2 regions of the Janthinobacterium sp. GW821-FHT03C10 genome follow, and region 1 is predicted to be linked to the other one. Evidence: predicted binding sites of a transcription regulator. Region 1 holds the regulator's gene; the other holds the start of a gene.
The links. The regulator LexA, encoded in region 1, represses DNA repair genes until DNA is damaged. The targets are predictions, from matches to a motif close to ACTGTATNNNNATACAGT.

Region 1 (7,924 bases):
GCACAACGGCAACCTGACCAACTGGGAACAGTTGAAGCTGGAAATGTTCAAGAACGACCGCCGCCACATCAATACCGATTCCGATTCGGAAGTGCTGCTCAACGTGCTGGCGCATGAAATCCAGGAAGCGACGACGGGCCTGAACCTGGACCCGGAAGCCATCTTCAAGGCCGTTACCGTACTGAACCGCCGCGTCAAGGGCGGCTACGCCGCCGTCGCGCAAATCGCCGGCGTGGGCTTGCTGGCCTTCCGCGACCCGCACGGCATCCGCCCGCTGTGCCTGGGCATCAATGAAACGGAGCAGGGACCCGAATACCTGATCGCTTCCGAATCCGTGGCCCTGGAAGGCATGGGCTTCCGCTTCGTGCGCGACATCGGTCCCGGCGAAGCCGTCTTTATCGACGCCGACAAGCAATTGCATAGCGCCCAGTGCGCCGACAACGCCAGCCTGAACCCATGCGTGTTCGAGTTCGTCTACCTGGCCCGTCCCGATTCCGTCATCGACGGCGCCTCCGTATACGCCACGCGCCTGAAAATGGGCGAATACCTGGCCGAGAAGATCCGCACCGAACTGCCCGGCGTGCATATCGACGTGGTCATGCCGATTCCCGATTCCTCGCGTCCGGCCGCCATCCAACTGGCCATGGCGCTGAACATCGAGTACCGCGAAGGTTTCATCAAGAACCGCTACATCGGCCGTACCTTCATCATGCCGGGCCAGGCGGCGCGCAAGAAATCCGTGCGCCAGAAGCTCAACGCGATCCCGTCCGAGTTCAAGGATAAAGTCGTGTTGCTGGTCGACGATTCCATCGTGCGCGGCACCACCAGCCGTGAAATCGTGCAGATGGCGCGTGAAGCGGGCGCGACGAAAGTCATCTTCGCCTCGGCCGCGCCGCCGGTCATCTACCCGAACGTGTACGGCATCGACATGCCGACGCGCGACGAGCTGATCGCCTACGGCCGCACGACGGAAGAAGTGTGCCGCGAAATCACGGCCGATTACCTGGTCTACCAGGATATCGGCGCCCTGAAGCAGGCGATCGCCGACGTCAACCCGGCCCTGGTCAACTTCGAGGCTTCGTGTTTCGACGGCGTCTACGTGACGGGCGACGTGTCGCAGGAATACCTGGACCGCCTGGAATATGCGCGCCACCATCCGAAGGCGGCGGCGCCCGAAGATACGCCGCGTTCCCAGCTGAACCTGAACCTGGCCACGACAGAAGCGTAATTATCTTGCCCGGCTAGCGCCGGGCTTTTTTTGCTCCGCGATCATGAACGATAAAAAAAACTACGGCTTTACCACCACCATCCTGCATAACGACCGCCGCAAGGGCATCGAGCACGGCTCCCTGCACAAGCCCGTGCACACTTCCGTCGCGTTCGGCTATGGCGATGCGCGCCAGCTCGCTTCCGTGTTCCAGGGCAAGGAGCCGGGCTTCCGCTATGGCCGCCAGGGCAACCCGACCGTGTCCGCGCTGGAAGACAAGGTCAACCAGATGGAAGATGGCGTGGCCACCCTGTGCTTCGCCACCGGCATGGGCGCCATCGGCGCCGTGGTGCAGTCGCTGCTGCGCGCGGGCGACCATGTGGTGTCGTCGGCCTTTTTGTTTGGCAACACCAACAGCCTGTGGCAAACGGTGACGGGGCAGGGCATCGATGTATCGTTCGTCGACGCCACCGAGGTGGCCAACGTGGCGGCCGCCATCACGCCGGCCACGCGCATCGTGTTCGTGGAAACCATCGCCAATCCGCGCACGCAGATCGCCGACCTGGCAAAGATCGGCGAGTTGTGCCGCGAGAAGGGCATCTTGTACATCGTCGACAACACCATGACGACGCCGTATCTGTTCCGCCCGAAAGCCGTGGGCGCGGGCCTGGTGGTCAATGCCTTGACGAAATCCATCGGCGGCCACGGCAATGCGCTGGGCGGCAGCTTGACGGACACGGGCGTGTTCGACTGGACGCAGTATCCGAACATCTTTGAGAACTACAAGAAGGCGGCGCCGGCGCAATGGGGTATCGCGCAAATCCGCGCCAAGGCCTTGCGCGACTTCGGCGCCTCGCTGGGGCCGGAAGCGGCGCACCATATCGCCGTCGGCGCGGAAACCATGGCCTTGCGCATGGACCGCACCTGCTCGAACGCCCTGGCCCTGGCCACCATGCTGGCCGCCGATCCGCGCGTGGCGGCCGTGCATTACCCGGGTCTGGCGTCGCACCCGCAGCATGCGCTGGCGAGCGACCTGTTCCGCAGCTATGGCTCCCTGTTCAGCTTTGAACTCAAGGATGGCATCGACTGCTTCGATTTCCTCAATCGTTTGAATTTGGCCATTCCCGCGAGCAACCTCGGCGACACGCGCACCCTGGTCATTCCCGTCGCCCACACGATCTTCTATGAGATGGGTGCCGAGCGGCGTGCCAGCATGGGTATCGCCGAATCGCTGATCCGCGTCTCCGTCGGCATCGAGGACGAGGTGGATCTGCTCGAGGATTTCCGCCAGGCACTCGATGTATAAGTCGCCGGATAAATGAAAAGGGCCGCAACAGTCATGCTGTTGCGGCCCTTTTTTCGTGCAGTCGTTTAATGCCAGCTGCGCATGAGTCCGACGGCCAGCCCTTCCAGGGCGAATTCATCTTCCGGCGATACGGTGATGACCTTGAAGTCGGGATTTTCCGGGAACAGTTCGATCACGGAACCCGTCTTCTTGTAGCGCTTGACGGTGACTTCGTCGCCGATGCGGGCGACGACGATCTGGCCGTTCTTGGCGCTGTCGACCTTCTTGACGGCCAGTAAATCGCCATCCATGATGCCGGCGTCGCGCATGGACCAGCCGCGCACCTTCAGCAGGAAGTCGGGCTTGGCCGAAAACAGGGCCGGGTCCACGTTGTAGCTCGCTTCCAGGTTTTCCTGTGCCAGGATGGGCGAGCCTGCCGCCACGCGGCCGATCAGGGGCAGCGACATCAGCAGCGCTGCCGGCACTTTCGATGGCAGGGCTTCAGCCGCCGCGCCGATCAGGCGGATGCCGCGCGAGGTGCCGGGCGAAATCTCGATGGCGCCCTTGCGGGCCAGGGCCTGCAAATGCTCTTCGGCCGCGTTGGCCGATTTGAAACCCAGTTCATTGGCGATTTCGGCACGGGTGGGAGGAAAGCCCGTGTTTTCAATCGCGTCCTTGATCAGGTTCAGGATTTGTTCTTGTCGTGCTGTCAGCTTGATCATGAGCGGTGGGTGCATACTGAAATGCTGTCTATATGAACAGACTGTATTTTTGTACAGTATCGCCCACTATGCAAGGGGATTTGCGTGTTTTCGGCGAATTTCGCAAGAAATACTTGTCCATGGGCGGAAAGCGCGTTCGCGCGCGGTCTTTTCGGGCGCTGGCGCAAGCAATGATTGAAACGTTTGCAAAAGGCGGTTATAATCTTCGGCTGACCTTCCCACACCCGTCTTGACGCCGGGGTGGGCGATTATCAATCCGACCTGAAGGAGTTTGCATGCGTCATTATGAAATAGTCTTTATCGTCCATCCGGACCAAAGCGAGCAAGTGCCCGCGATGATCGAACGCTACAAAGCCAGCGTAACCACCCGCGGCGGTTCGGTTCACCGCGTGGAAGATTGGGGCCGCCGCCAAATGGCTTACTCGATCCAAAAGCTGCCTAAAGCACACTACATCTGCCTGAACATCGAATGCGACAACGAGACCCTGGTCGAGTTGGAAACAGCATTCAAATTCAATGATGCCGTGTTGCGTCACCTGACCGTTAAAATGAAGAAAGCTGAAACAGCTCCTTCGCCGATGATGAAATCGGTACAACGCGAAGACGCGGCCAAAAGCCACCGCACCGAAGCACCAGCAGCCGCTCCAGCCGCAGCCGCTTAATTTTTGACCAGGATCGTGCGCTGAACCAGCTACAAGTCACCGCCATCATTGCCGAGCGCGAAATATTGCGCTATACCCCGGCAGGGCTGCCGATTGTGAATGCAGTATTGCAACACAGTTCGCAGCAGATGGAAGCAGGGATTGCCCGTTTGACCGAGTTTGATGTTGCCGCGCTAGCCGCTGGCGAAATTTCAGGCCGGTTCAGTCAGGCAAGCTTGGGCGGGGTGTATCAGTTCACGGGTTTCCTGGCCAGGAAGAGCCGCAACAGCAAGAGTTTGGTGTTTCACATCATTGATTTTAGTGCAGTCATTCCCGACTAGCGCATTTTAGATACAGGAGCCTGACATGGCATTCGGTAAAAAGTTCGACAAAAATAAGCTCAAGCTTAAAGAAAAACGCAAACAGCAAAACCCTTTGTTCAAACGTAAGAAGTTCTGCCGCTTCACGGCAGCTCACGTTGAGCAAGTCGACTACAAAGACGTCGACACGCTGAAAGACTTCGTCCAGGAAAACGGCAAGATCATGCCAGCACGCCTGACCGGTACCAAAGCGCACTACCAGCGCCAAGTCGACACCGCAATCAAGCGCGCTCGCTTCCTCGCGCTGCTGCCATACACCGATCTGCACCACGCTTAATCGGTCAGATATTCCTGGAGAAGAACTATGCAAATCATTCTGTTAGAAAAAGTTGTAAACGTCGGTAACCTCGGCGAAGTCGTCAAAGTCAAAGACGGTTACGCACGTAACTTCCTGATCCCGCAACGCCTGGCACGTCGTGCTACGGCAACCGCTGTGGCTGAATTCGAAGTCAAGCGCGCCGAACTGGAAAAAGCTGCTGCCGCCAAACTGGCCGCATCGCAAGCCCAGGGCGAAAAACTGAGCGGCCTGACCGTTCAAGTTGCTCAAAAAGCTGGCGTCGATGGCCGTCTGTTCGGTTCCGTCACCAACTTCGACATCGCTGAAGCGCTGACCAAGCAAGGTTTTGCTGTTGAAAAAGCACAAATCCGCATGCCTACCGGCCCGCTGAAGATCGTTGGCGAGCACAACGTTTCGGTTGCTCTGCACACCGACGTGGTCGTGGAAGTGGTGATCGCTGTCGTTCCAGACGCGAACGCGTAATCGTCTGCGGGCCTGGCCCGCAAGCGCTGCCGCACTATGAAAAGCCGGGTTCGCCCGGCTTTTTTGTGGCCTTTTTTTCGCTCATTTTCAGCCCTTTATTTTTGCCGGCACGCCGAAGCGGGTATAATTCGCGCCATGAACGCCCCCTCTGATCCGCAACTGGATTCCCTCCGTATTCCGCCGCATTCGATCGAAGCAGAACAATCCGTCATCGGTGGTCTGCTGCGCGACAATGCCGCCTATGACCGCATCGCCGACTTCATGCATGCGGAGGATTTCTATCGCTATGACCATCGCATCATCTTCGAGCAAATCGTCAAGATGGTTAACGCTTCCAAGCCAGCCGATGTCATTACTGTTTTTGAAACCCTGACCCAGCTCGGCAAGGCCGAGGACGTGGGCGGACTCGCTTACCTGAACGCCATGGCGCAGAACACGCCATCGGCCGCGAACATCCGGCGCTACGCCGAGATCGTGCGCGACCGCGGCGTGCTGCGTAAACTCATCACCGTCGCCGACGATATCTCCGGCACGGCCTTCAGCCCGCAAGGCAAGGAAGTCAAGCAGATGCTTGACGAGGCCGAATCGAAGATTTTCGCCATCGCCGAAGAAGGCGCGCGCGGCGCCCAGGGCTGGACCGCCATCCAGCCCCTGCTGACGCAGGTGGTCGAGCGCATCGACGAGCTGTACAGCCGCGACAACCAGAGTGAAATCACGGGCGTGCCCACCGGTTTCATCGACCTCGACCGCATGACCTCGGGTCTGCAGCCGGGCGACCTGGTGATCGTGGCGGGCCGTCCGTCGATGGGCAAGACGGCGTTTTCCGTCAACATCGGCGAGAACGTGGCCATCGACAGCGGCTTGCCCGTGGCCGTGTTCTCGATGGAGATGGGCGGCGCCCAGCTGGCCATGCGTATGCTCGGCTCCGTCGGACAGCTGGACCAGCACCGCCTGCGCACGGGCCGCCTGAACGACGAGGACTGGCCGCGCCTGACGAATGCGATCCAGAAGATGAACGACGCGCAGTTGTACATCGATGAAACGCCGGCGCTCAACTCGATCGAATTGCGCGCCCGCTCGCGCCGCCTGTCGCGCCAGTGCGGCAAGCTGGGCCTGATCATCGTCGACTACTTGCAGCTGATGTCGGCCAATACCCCGGGCGACAACCGCGCCACGGAGATTTCCGAGATTTCGCGGGGCTTGAAAGGCCTGGCGAAGGAACTCGGTTGTCCCGTGATCGCGCTGTCCCAGCTGAACCGCTCGCTGGAACAACGTCCCAATAAACGTCCTGTCATGTCCGACTTGCGCGAATCGGGCGCTATCGAGCAGGATGCCGACGTGATCCTGTTCATTTACCGCGACGAGGTGTATAACCCCGACTCGCCGGACAAGGGAACGGCCGAAATCATCATCGGTAAACAGCGTAACGGCCCAATCGGCAGCATCCGCCTCACCTTCATGGGGCAGTACACCAAATTTGGCAATTACAGTGGTGGCCTGGCGCTTTACCAAGGCGACTAAGACTCAGCAGCACTGGCAATTCCATTGGCCGCCCCCTCATACGGGGCGGCTTTCTGTAGTAAATAACACGACTCAATGCTTAACGGAGAATGACATGTTTGGACGCTTGATGCCCACTGAGGGCAAGTTTTTTGAATTGTTTAACCAGCACGCGGAACTGTGCGTCAAGGGCGCGAAAGAGATGCTCGGCCTGATGACCAATTTCGACGACCTGGAAAACCGCGTGCATGCGATCGAAAGCATCGAGAAACAGGCGGACAAGGTCACCTACGCCACCGTGGAAATGCTGCACAAGACCTTCATCACGCCGATCGACCGCGATGACATCCATCAGCTGATCACGCGCCAGGACGACATCCTCGACCTGCTGGAAGATGCGGCGCAAACCGTCTCGCTGTACGACCTGAAGGCCGTCACGCCGGAAGCCAAGCGCCTGGCCGAACTGGTCCTGGCCTGCACCGAGAAAGTGCGCGACGCCGTCGCCATGCTGCACAACATGGACAACTCGCGCAAGATCGTCGCCATCTGCGAAGAGATCGACCGCCTGGAATCGGACGCCGACCACGTGATGCGCGCCGCGATGTCCAAGCTGTTCCGCGACGAGCCGGACGTGCGCAACCTGATCAAGCTGAAAGCGATCTACGAAATTCTGGAAACCGTGACCGACCGTTGCGAAGATGTGTCCAATATTATCGAAGGCATCATCGTCGAAAACGCGTAAGCGTTGGGCCTGTCCTGAACCAGAATCAGAAAAGAAACTATAATGACCATACAAATCAGCATCTACGTGCTAGGCCTGTTGATCGTCCTGGCGCTGCTGTTTGACTTCATGAACGGCTTCCACGATGCCGCCAACGCGATCGCCACGGTGGTCTCGACGGGCGTATTGAAACCGCAGACCGCGGTTGCCATGGCCGCCACATTCAACTTCGTCGCCATCTTCGTGTTCCACCAGCTGACCGTGGCCGCCACGGTGGGCAAGGGCACCATCGACCCGGCCGTGATCGACCAGTACGTGATCTTCGGCGCGCTGATGGGCGCCATCTTCTGGAATTTGTTTACCTGGTACTACGGCATTCCATCGTCGTCCTCGCACGCCCTGATCGGCGGCCTGGTGGGCGCCGCCGTCGCCAAGTCGGGCACGGGCGCGCTGGTCGCGGCCGGCCTGTGGAAAACCGTGGCCTTCATCGTCATCGCGCCCGTGCTGGGCTTCGTGTTCGGTTCCATCATGATGCTGCTCGTGTCGTGGATCTTCGTGCGCTCGACGCCGCGCAAGGTCGACAAGTGGTTCCGCCGTTTGCAACTGGTATCGGCCGCCGCCTACAGCCTGGGCCACGGCGGCAACGACGCGCAAAAAACCATCGGCATCATCTGGATGCTGCTGATCGCTGCCGGCTACTCCAGCGCG
Region 2 (7,924 bases), on a different contig from region 1:
CGTGACCATTCTCCTTCGGCACTCATACTCTGCATGTTACCGGTCCGCGTGCGGTGGTAGCACGCGGACACGAGTTGATCAAGCTCACTGAATAAGTCAGTAAGCTATTGTCCAACCACAGATTTACTTGCCGCCGTCCGCAGCTTGCACAGCTTCTTCGGCTCGCTTGGCAGCGGGAAGATCAGTCTTGCCTATCTCTTGAATCAGCTGCCTGATTTCCTCCCTATGTGCCGGATTCTTGTCACCGATTAGTAAAGCAATCAATTCCACCTTGGGATTGATATCGGGACATCTGACCGCCAAACGAAACCAGCGAATGGCTTCTTCAGATTTCAGCGTGAAATTGCTATGGTATCTGGCAAGCTGATAAGCCGCCCCGCAATCTCCACCAAGCGAGCGCGCTTCCAGGCTCGCGATATCTCGCGGCGTCAAATTGAATTCCACAGTTGGACTGACGGCCATTGCATCCCGCTCTTTTTTTAAGAACCAGTATCCACTACACAGGCCAATCAGCAGACAGATTAACAAGGTAAGTATTTTCATTGGCGTATGGGTGAAAATGATTTCCAGGGTCCTGGCTGGCCAATCGGTGGTCCGCTTGGATAAGGGCCAGCGCCCAGCATGCCTGACCGAGCGTACCAGCTAAAATCCATCGGTGCTGTCACATCGACGCCAAGTTTGTTGGCCACCTGCTGCGCAAATGATGGCTTGCCATTACGGCTGACGCCAGTATTACACGCCCCCAGGATGACAGGCTGACCTTTCCAATTGGGATCATTGCGAATCATGTTTGCGAGATCGTTGGCAAAAATCGGCTTGATACCATCGCGGCGATCCTCCATATTGCCCGGATTTCCGTGACCGGCCACGGTATATGCCCAAGGCACAGACCACGCATTTCCACCAGGATAAGTAACCGTGTCATGATATAGACCGTTCGGATTAAACAGATTCAGATCTGCCAGCCCCGATGGGTCAATATTGCTAAGTGGATTGCCCCCGACGTAGGCATAGGTATTCATCCCTCCCGCCAACCCGATCGGATCACTCTGCAAATACCGTCCCAGCGATGCATCGTAGTAGCGGTGCCAGTTGTACCACAGGCCCGATTCGGCATCGTAGTACTGGCCCGGGAATCCGATATTCAAGCCGCCAATTGTGTCGACGATGACGGTGCGGTCAAATGCGGCATTGGCGGCGCGCCATACGACAGCACCGCTGGCATTGCTCATGACTTCGGGACGGCCCAGGTGGTCGTTATGGCTAAAATAAACCTGGTTGGCACGCGCCATGCCGATCATCTCGCCATTGAACCAGAAATAATGACTGGTTTGCGCTCCAATTTCAGCCAGCAGTTCACCGCCTGGACCATAAATGGCTTGCGTGATGCCACCAGCCCCATCTTTTTGCACACGCTGGTTCAGCGCATTGGTGCGATAGTCTCCGACATAACGGCCATTCACCAGAATGCCGCGCATGCGGTTGAATCCATCGTAGGTATAGGAACGGCTGCCATCATGGCGCATTTCGCTGGCCAGCGTGCCCACGGGGTTGTAGCTGAAGTTACGGAATTCACCGTTGCCGCTCCAGGATGCAAGCCGGTTGCTGCCGCTGTCGAGCGCAAAACCATAATTGCTGCCCTTCCGGGACTGGCCTGTCCGGTTGCCAGCCTGGTCCCAGGAGAAACTCTGATAATCGATCCGGCGCGTCACCAGTCCTACGCGGTCAGCCGCATCATAGTCAATTCCCTGGGTCATATGTTCATTGCCCGCATCGATCATGGCAATGATCTGATTCGTATTGTTATGGCGATATTCCACGTTTTCCACATTGCCGGAAATGCGCGTAATTCGGCCATCCACATCCAGCGTCACCCTGCGCGGCAAATTATTCCCGTAACGCCAAGCATGGGGCTTACCGCTGACTGGCTGATACAGCACTGAGTCAGCCAGTTTTGTCCATACGCCAGTCACATTCGTCAAGAGCTCACTCACGCGGCCGTATGCATCGTACGAATAAAAAGTACGTGTGCCCGATGGGTAATGGATACCCTCCAGGCGGCCCGCAGCATCATAGTCCCAGACAGTCGTATAGTTGCTGCCGTATATATTATTGGCTTGTACAGTGAGCTGCCCATATGCGTTGTAGGCGTAGCCGGTGTACCCCGTAAGATCCGTGAAACCAGTCAGACGCCCCTTGCCAAACCGTCCCTCGTCATAGGTAAATTTCTCGGTTTCACCGCTATTGCTGCGTGAAATTTGACGATCCAGACTATCCAGGGTGTAGCGGGTAACTCTGCCATCGGAACGTGTTTCACTTTCCAACCGGCCCGCAGTGTCATAGCCATATGTGGTGGTACCCGTATCCGGACTGACCACGCTAATGACTTGGCCAAAACCATTATAGGTATAGCGCGTTTGCAATGGACGCGGATCGGTTACCGATGCCAACATACCCTCGGCATCGTAGGCCAGTACAGTCACCCCGCCATCGGGCGCGGTACTCTTGACGAGACGATTCGCCGCGTCATACGCATATAAGGTTGAGCGCCCAGCCGCATCGGTGACGCTCACGAGATTGCCATTGTGATCGTATCGTTTGTCGAGGCGCTGGCCATGATTGCCAAGCTCGCCAAACGGACGGCCCAGCGTATCCATTTCCGTCGTGGTGCTCAACTCTCCCGCAGCAACTGGAACTGGCAGGCCAGCACTCACCTCCGCGTGATGCAGGGCGGAACTCACACGCACGCTGTTGTCAGGAACATTCACGGCAATATGCGTAAATTCCCCCAGCGCATTGCCGACATATTCGACCCGGCCGCCCGCAGTGTATTGATACTGCGTCATGCTGCCGTCCGGATAACTGATGGAACGCACCAGGTCGCCCGCATGATAGGCAAGATGCGTCGTCTGGCTGCCATTGAGCGTCGTTGCCAGCAGGCGGCCCATGCCATCGTAAGCATAGGTACTGGCGACGCCATTGCTGTCGGTATAGCCCGATGGACGCCCCATGCCGTCATGGCCTGCCCATGCTTGCTGGTGGCCCAGCGGATTCGTCATGCTGGTCAAGTTGCCGCGCGTGTCGTAGTCATAGCGCGTGACTGCCGCGCCACCAGGCAGGCTGCGCGATACTGTCCAGCTTGACATGGTGCTGTTCGGATAAAACGTGTACGTGTGCACGAATTTCTTTTGCTTGCCGGTCTTCAGGTCATCCCAGGTTTCGCTCTCGAGCTTTCCCGATGGGGCCCATGCATGGTAATACGTGTAGCTGACGCGCAAATAGGCTACGTTGCCCGCATTGCGGTATTCGGTCTTCTCAATCTCATTCCCATTCCAGCTATGCACGACCGTTTGCGCCGCGCCCGTGCCTGCCGCCGTAGTCCTGCTCAACAGATGGCCATCCTTGTCATAGCTGTAGTCCGTCTTGTTGCCATTCCAGTCCAGCGTATAGTCGACGTAGCCGTTGGCGTCATACGCGGTGCTGGCGGCCGCCGCGGCGCACGTCGCCGTGCCGGCGCGGGAAACCGATGTCGGCTTCAGCTCGCCACCGATCAGGGCAAACTTGTGGGTGGTCGCTTGTTGACGCACATCGGTCACCGTCGTTTGATTGGCGCCATAGACGAACGTCTCGCGCTCCTCTCCACCCTCGAGGCCGCTCTCGCTGACCCGGCCATCGGCAAAATACGCATAGCGGCTATGGCGCTGCCCATTGATGCTGATACCGGTCAATAAAGCGGGATGTGCCGTCTCGTAGTGATACTCGCGCACCTCCTGGCTGGCGGGCGCAGTGACTTTGGCAAGCATGCCGCTGGCATGGTATTCATAGTTCCAGTCGTTGCCTGCAGGATCACGCACTCGGCTCACCTTGCCATTGCCGCCCCAGGTGAACTGGATCAGCTGGCCGCTGCTGTTGCTGACGCTGGCAAGCTGATTCGGATTGGCGCCGTACTGGAAATTGAGTTGCGCGCCGGCACCTTCCACGATGGAGACGATGGCCCCCACCTTGTTGTAGGTGTAGGTATTGCCGTTGGCCCACAGGACCCATCCCATTCCTGGCGTGTAGACCATTTCTCCCCTGCGTGCCGATTTTCCTGACAGGTATAAGTAAGAACCGGCTTTCGGGTCCAAGGTGGAGGGAAACTCGTTTTCTCCGACAAATTGATAATTGGTCGTGCTGCCGGTGGGATCGGTCACCGTCACAGAACGGGGTATGCATCGCCCCGTTCCCGTATTGCCGCAATTCGGTTCATTCAACCTGGGCACATCCACGTTGGAGAGCCACTGTGGTCCAAATAAAGTACCGACCGCATGCTTGCTGCGATAAGTTCTCTTCAACCCCAGGCCGTACAGACCCAATGACTGGAAATCCACCTCGGGTTTGATCTTCTCGCCGGTGGCAATGACCACCGGGTGCGCCGTCATGGCGCCGCAGCGATTGATATTCGTATTGGCATTCGATGGCGCGGCATCGGTATTGGCGGGGCCTGGCGTGCCGGCACCGCGCGAGGGACGGTTGTAGACGTCGAACATGTCGCCGGGCCAGCGGCAAAATACACCGCTCATGGCAACGCAGTCTTCATACGCCTGCCGCTCGCGCTCGGCGGTGACGGTGATCGTCGGCATGGTGTAGCTTTGCACAAACGGGCTCTGGAAGAAGAGGACGAGGAATACTAAAACGAGTTTTTTCTGGAATAGGCTGAACATGAGAGTGGATCGGAGGTATTTTTTGGCTAAGAGTCTCCAAGAATGAAACTCCAGCTAACATTTACATCCTAGCACTATATTTCATTACTTATATGCAATGTCCTTACGGTGTGAAGGCCATTCCTCCCTGGATCAACAACCCAGCTTCATGCAAGTGATAGCACACGGCATTCCCTGATATACTGTATATAAACACAGTATATCGAGGTGAGCCATGGAATTGACGGACAAGCTGGAAATCCTGGCCGATGCGGCCAAGTACGATGCTTCCTGTGCCAGCAGCGGGGCGCCGAAGCGCGATTCCATCGGCAAGGACGGCTTTGGCGCCACCTCGGGCATGGGGATTTGCCACAGCTACACGCCGGACGGGCGCTGCGTCTCGCTGCTGAAAGTGCTGTTGACGAATTACTGCCTGTACGATTGCCAGTACTGCGTCAACCGCCGTACCTCGAACGTGCCGCGCGCGCGCTTTACGGTGGCCGAAGTGGTGAAACTGACCAGCGACTTTTACCTGCGCAACTACATCGACGGCCTCTTCCTCAGTTCCGGCATCATCCGCTCGGCCGACTACACGATGGAGCAACTGGTGCAGGTAGCGCGCGAGTTGCGCGAGGTACACCAGTTCCGCGGCTACATCCACCTGAAAACCATCCCCGACGCCGACCCGGCCCTGATCGCGCAGGCGGGCCGCTATGCCGACCGGCTCAGCGTCAATATCGAACTGCCGACCCAGGACAGCGTGCAAAAGCTGGCACCGGAAAAGAGCGTGCACACGATCAAGCTGGCCATGGGCGCCATCCGCCGCAAGCTCGATGAAAAGGCGGAAGAACCGCGCTCGCCCCGTTTCGCGCCGGCCGGGCAAAGCACGCAAATGATCGTCGGCGCCGACGCCAGCGACGACCAGCAGATCCTCGCCACGGCCGAAACCTTGTACGGCAGCTATAAACTCAAGCGCGTGTACTACTCGGCCTTCAGCCCCATCCCCGACAGCCCGAAAAGCGTGCCGCTGGCGCCACCGCCGATGCTGCGCGAACACCGGCTGTACCAGGCCGATTTCTTGCTGCGTAGCTATGGTTTCCAGGCCAGCGAATTGCTGCCCGCCAGCGGCGGCAACCTGGCGCTCGATATCGATCCGAAACTGGCGTGGGCGCTGGCGCACCGCGAACATTTTCCGCTGGACTTGAACCGCGCGGCGCAGCACATGATCGCCCGCGTGCCCGGCATCGGCCTGCGCAACGCGCAGCGCATCGTCGATCTGCGCCGGTTGCGGCAAGTGCGCTATGCCGACCTGTCGCGCCTGCGCTGCAGCATGAAAAAGAGTGCCCCCTTCATCATCACGGCCGACTACTTTCCCGCGCGCGACACCATCGCCTCGGAACACCTGCGCCGCGCCATGGCGGACGCCCCGCAGCAATTGAACTTATGGCCGGAGCTGCAGGCCGCATGACTACGTTCGTGCGGCTGGCGCAATCGTTCGACGCGTGGCGCGCGGCTGCACGCGAACTAATCGCGCGCGGCGTGCCGCCTGCCGATGTGGCCTGGCAGTCGCAGCCCGGCGACGGCGACCTGTTTTCCTCCACGCCGGAGGCCACGGATACCGGCGCGCCACCGCTGCGCCTGCCCCGCCAGCTGGTGGAGCTGCTGGAGAGCGCCGCCTGTTTCAGCGCCCCGGATCGCTGGGCCTTTTTGTACCAGGTACTGTGGCGCTGGCAGCTGGGCCAGCACGACGTGGTTTCACCGGCCGACGCGGACGGCGCGCGCCTGCACGCCATGGTCAAGGCCGTGCACCGCGAAGAGCACGACATGCATGCCTACGTGCGCTTCCGCGAGCGGCCGGAAAGTGACGGCGCCCCCCGCTTCGTGGCCTGGTTCGAACCCACGCACGCGGTGCTGCCGCAAGTGGCGCGCCACTTCGCGCGCCGCATGGGATCGACCAGCTGGCTGATCGCCACGCCCGGCGCCAGCATGCTGTGGGATGGCGCCACCTTGCACGCGGGTCCGCCGCTGATGCAGGGAGCGGCCGACATCGACGATGCGGGCGAAGCCCTGTGGCTGACGTATTACCGCAGCATCTTCAATCCGGCCCGCGTGAATGCTGACTTGCTGCACAGCCATATCCCCTCGCGCTTCTGGAAAAACCTGCCCGAAGGCGCCATCGTGCCCGCCATGCTGAGCGGCGCCGCCAACGGCGAGCGCCGCACGGGCCAGACCGCCAGCGTGGGACAGCGCCAGGGTGCCGCCATGATCCCGATCAGCGCAGAACGGGCCCAGCCGGTGCGCGAGATCGCCACGACGCTGGAGCAGTGCCGCCGCTGCCCATTGTGGCAGCACGCCACGCAAGCCGTGCCCGGCACAGGCCCGCACACCGCCCGCATCATGCTCGTCGGGGAACAACCGGGCGACCAGGAAGATCTGGCCGGACTGCCGTTCGTCGGCCCGGCCGGTGCGCTGCTGGATCAGGCCATGCAGGAAGCGGGCATGGCGCGCGACAGCATCTATCTGACCAATGCCGTCAAGCATTTCAAATGGGAACCACGCGGCAAGCGTCGCCTGCACAAAACCCCGGCCCAAGGCGAGATCCTCGCCTGCCGCGGCTGGCTGGAGGAAGAACTACGAAGCGTGCAACCGCAGGTGATCGTGGCGCTGGGCAGCACGGCATTGAAAGCCGTGCTGCAGGATGGCGCGGCCAGCATGACGCCGCTGATCGGCACGCCCATCGAACACGACGGGCGCTGGGTGGTCACCGTGTATCACCCGTCATATGTGCTGCGCGCAGCCGATGCGGCGAGCCGGCGCCAGGCGTACGCGGTGATCGTCAGCGGCTTGCGACAGGCGTTGCAGCTGCTGCTGGACCCGCATCACGGCGCCGCCGCCGGCACTTCCTGCCCCTCGTCGCGCCGCGCATAGCGCTGCGCAATCACGGCGCAAATCATCAATTGAATCTGGTGGAACAGCATCAGCGGCAAAATCACCATGCCCAGCGAGTGCGTGGCAAACAAGACCTTGGCCATCGGTACGCCGCTGGCCAGGCTTTTCTTCGAACCGCAAAAGACGATGGCGATTTCATCTTCCTTGCTAAAGCCCAGGCGGCGGCTGATGAAGGTCATCAGGCCCAGGACCAGGGCCAGCAGCACGATGCTGAACACGCCCAGGGCGACCAAGGTTTCCACCGAGATCGTGTGCCACAGGCCTTCGCTGACGGCTTCGCTGAAGGCCGTGTA

Region 2: the regulator LexA is predicted to act here: its motif matches at 4,885-4,902, upstream of AC07VH_RS17455 (putative DNA modification/repair radical SAM protein).

The regions. Positions count from the first base shown of each region.
Region 1 is NZ_JBWKUN010000007.1:12,197-20,120, reverse strand. Features, by position in the region: gene purF (amidophosphoribosyltransferase) at 1-1,228, shown strand, start outside; gene AC07VH_RS22135 (cystathionine gamma-synthase family protein) at 1,272-2,513, shown strand; gene lexA (transcriptional repressor LexA) at 2,579-3,214, opposite strand; gene rpsF (30S ribosomal protein S6) at 3,490-3,876, shown strand; gene priB (primosomal replication protein N) at 3,897-4,196, shown strand; gene rpsR (30S ribosomal protein S18) at 4,222-4,512, shown strand; gene rplI (50S ribosomal protein L9) at 4,540-4,995, shown strand; gene AC07VH_RS22105 (replicative DNA helicase) at 5,131-6,516, shown strand; gene AC07VH_RS22100 (DUF47 domain-containing protein) at 6,611-7,237, shown strand; gene AC07VH_RS22095 (inorganic phosphate transporter) at 7,277-7,924, shown strand, end outside.
Region 2 is NZ_JBWKUN010000005.1:77,618-85,541, forward strand. Features, by position in the region: gene AC07VH_RS17445 (hypothetical protein) at 124-543, opposite strand; gene AC07VH_RS17450 (DUF8616 domain-containing protein) at 540-4,703, opposite strand; gene AC07VH_RS17455 (putative DNA modification/repair radical SAM protein) at 4,918-6,150, shown strand; gene AC07VH_RS17460 (UdgX family uracil-DNA binding protein) at 6,147-7,610, shown strand; gene AC07VH_RS17465 (bile acid:sodium symporter family protein) at 7,562-7,924, opposite strand, start outside.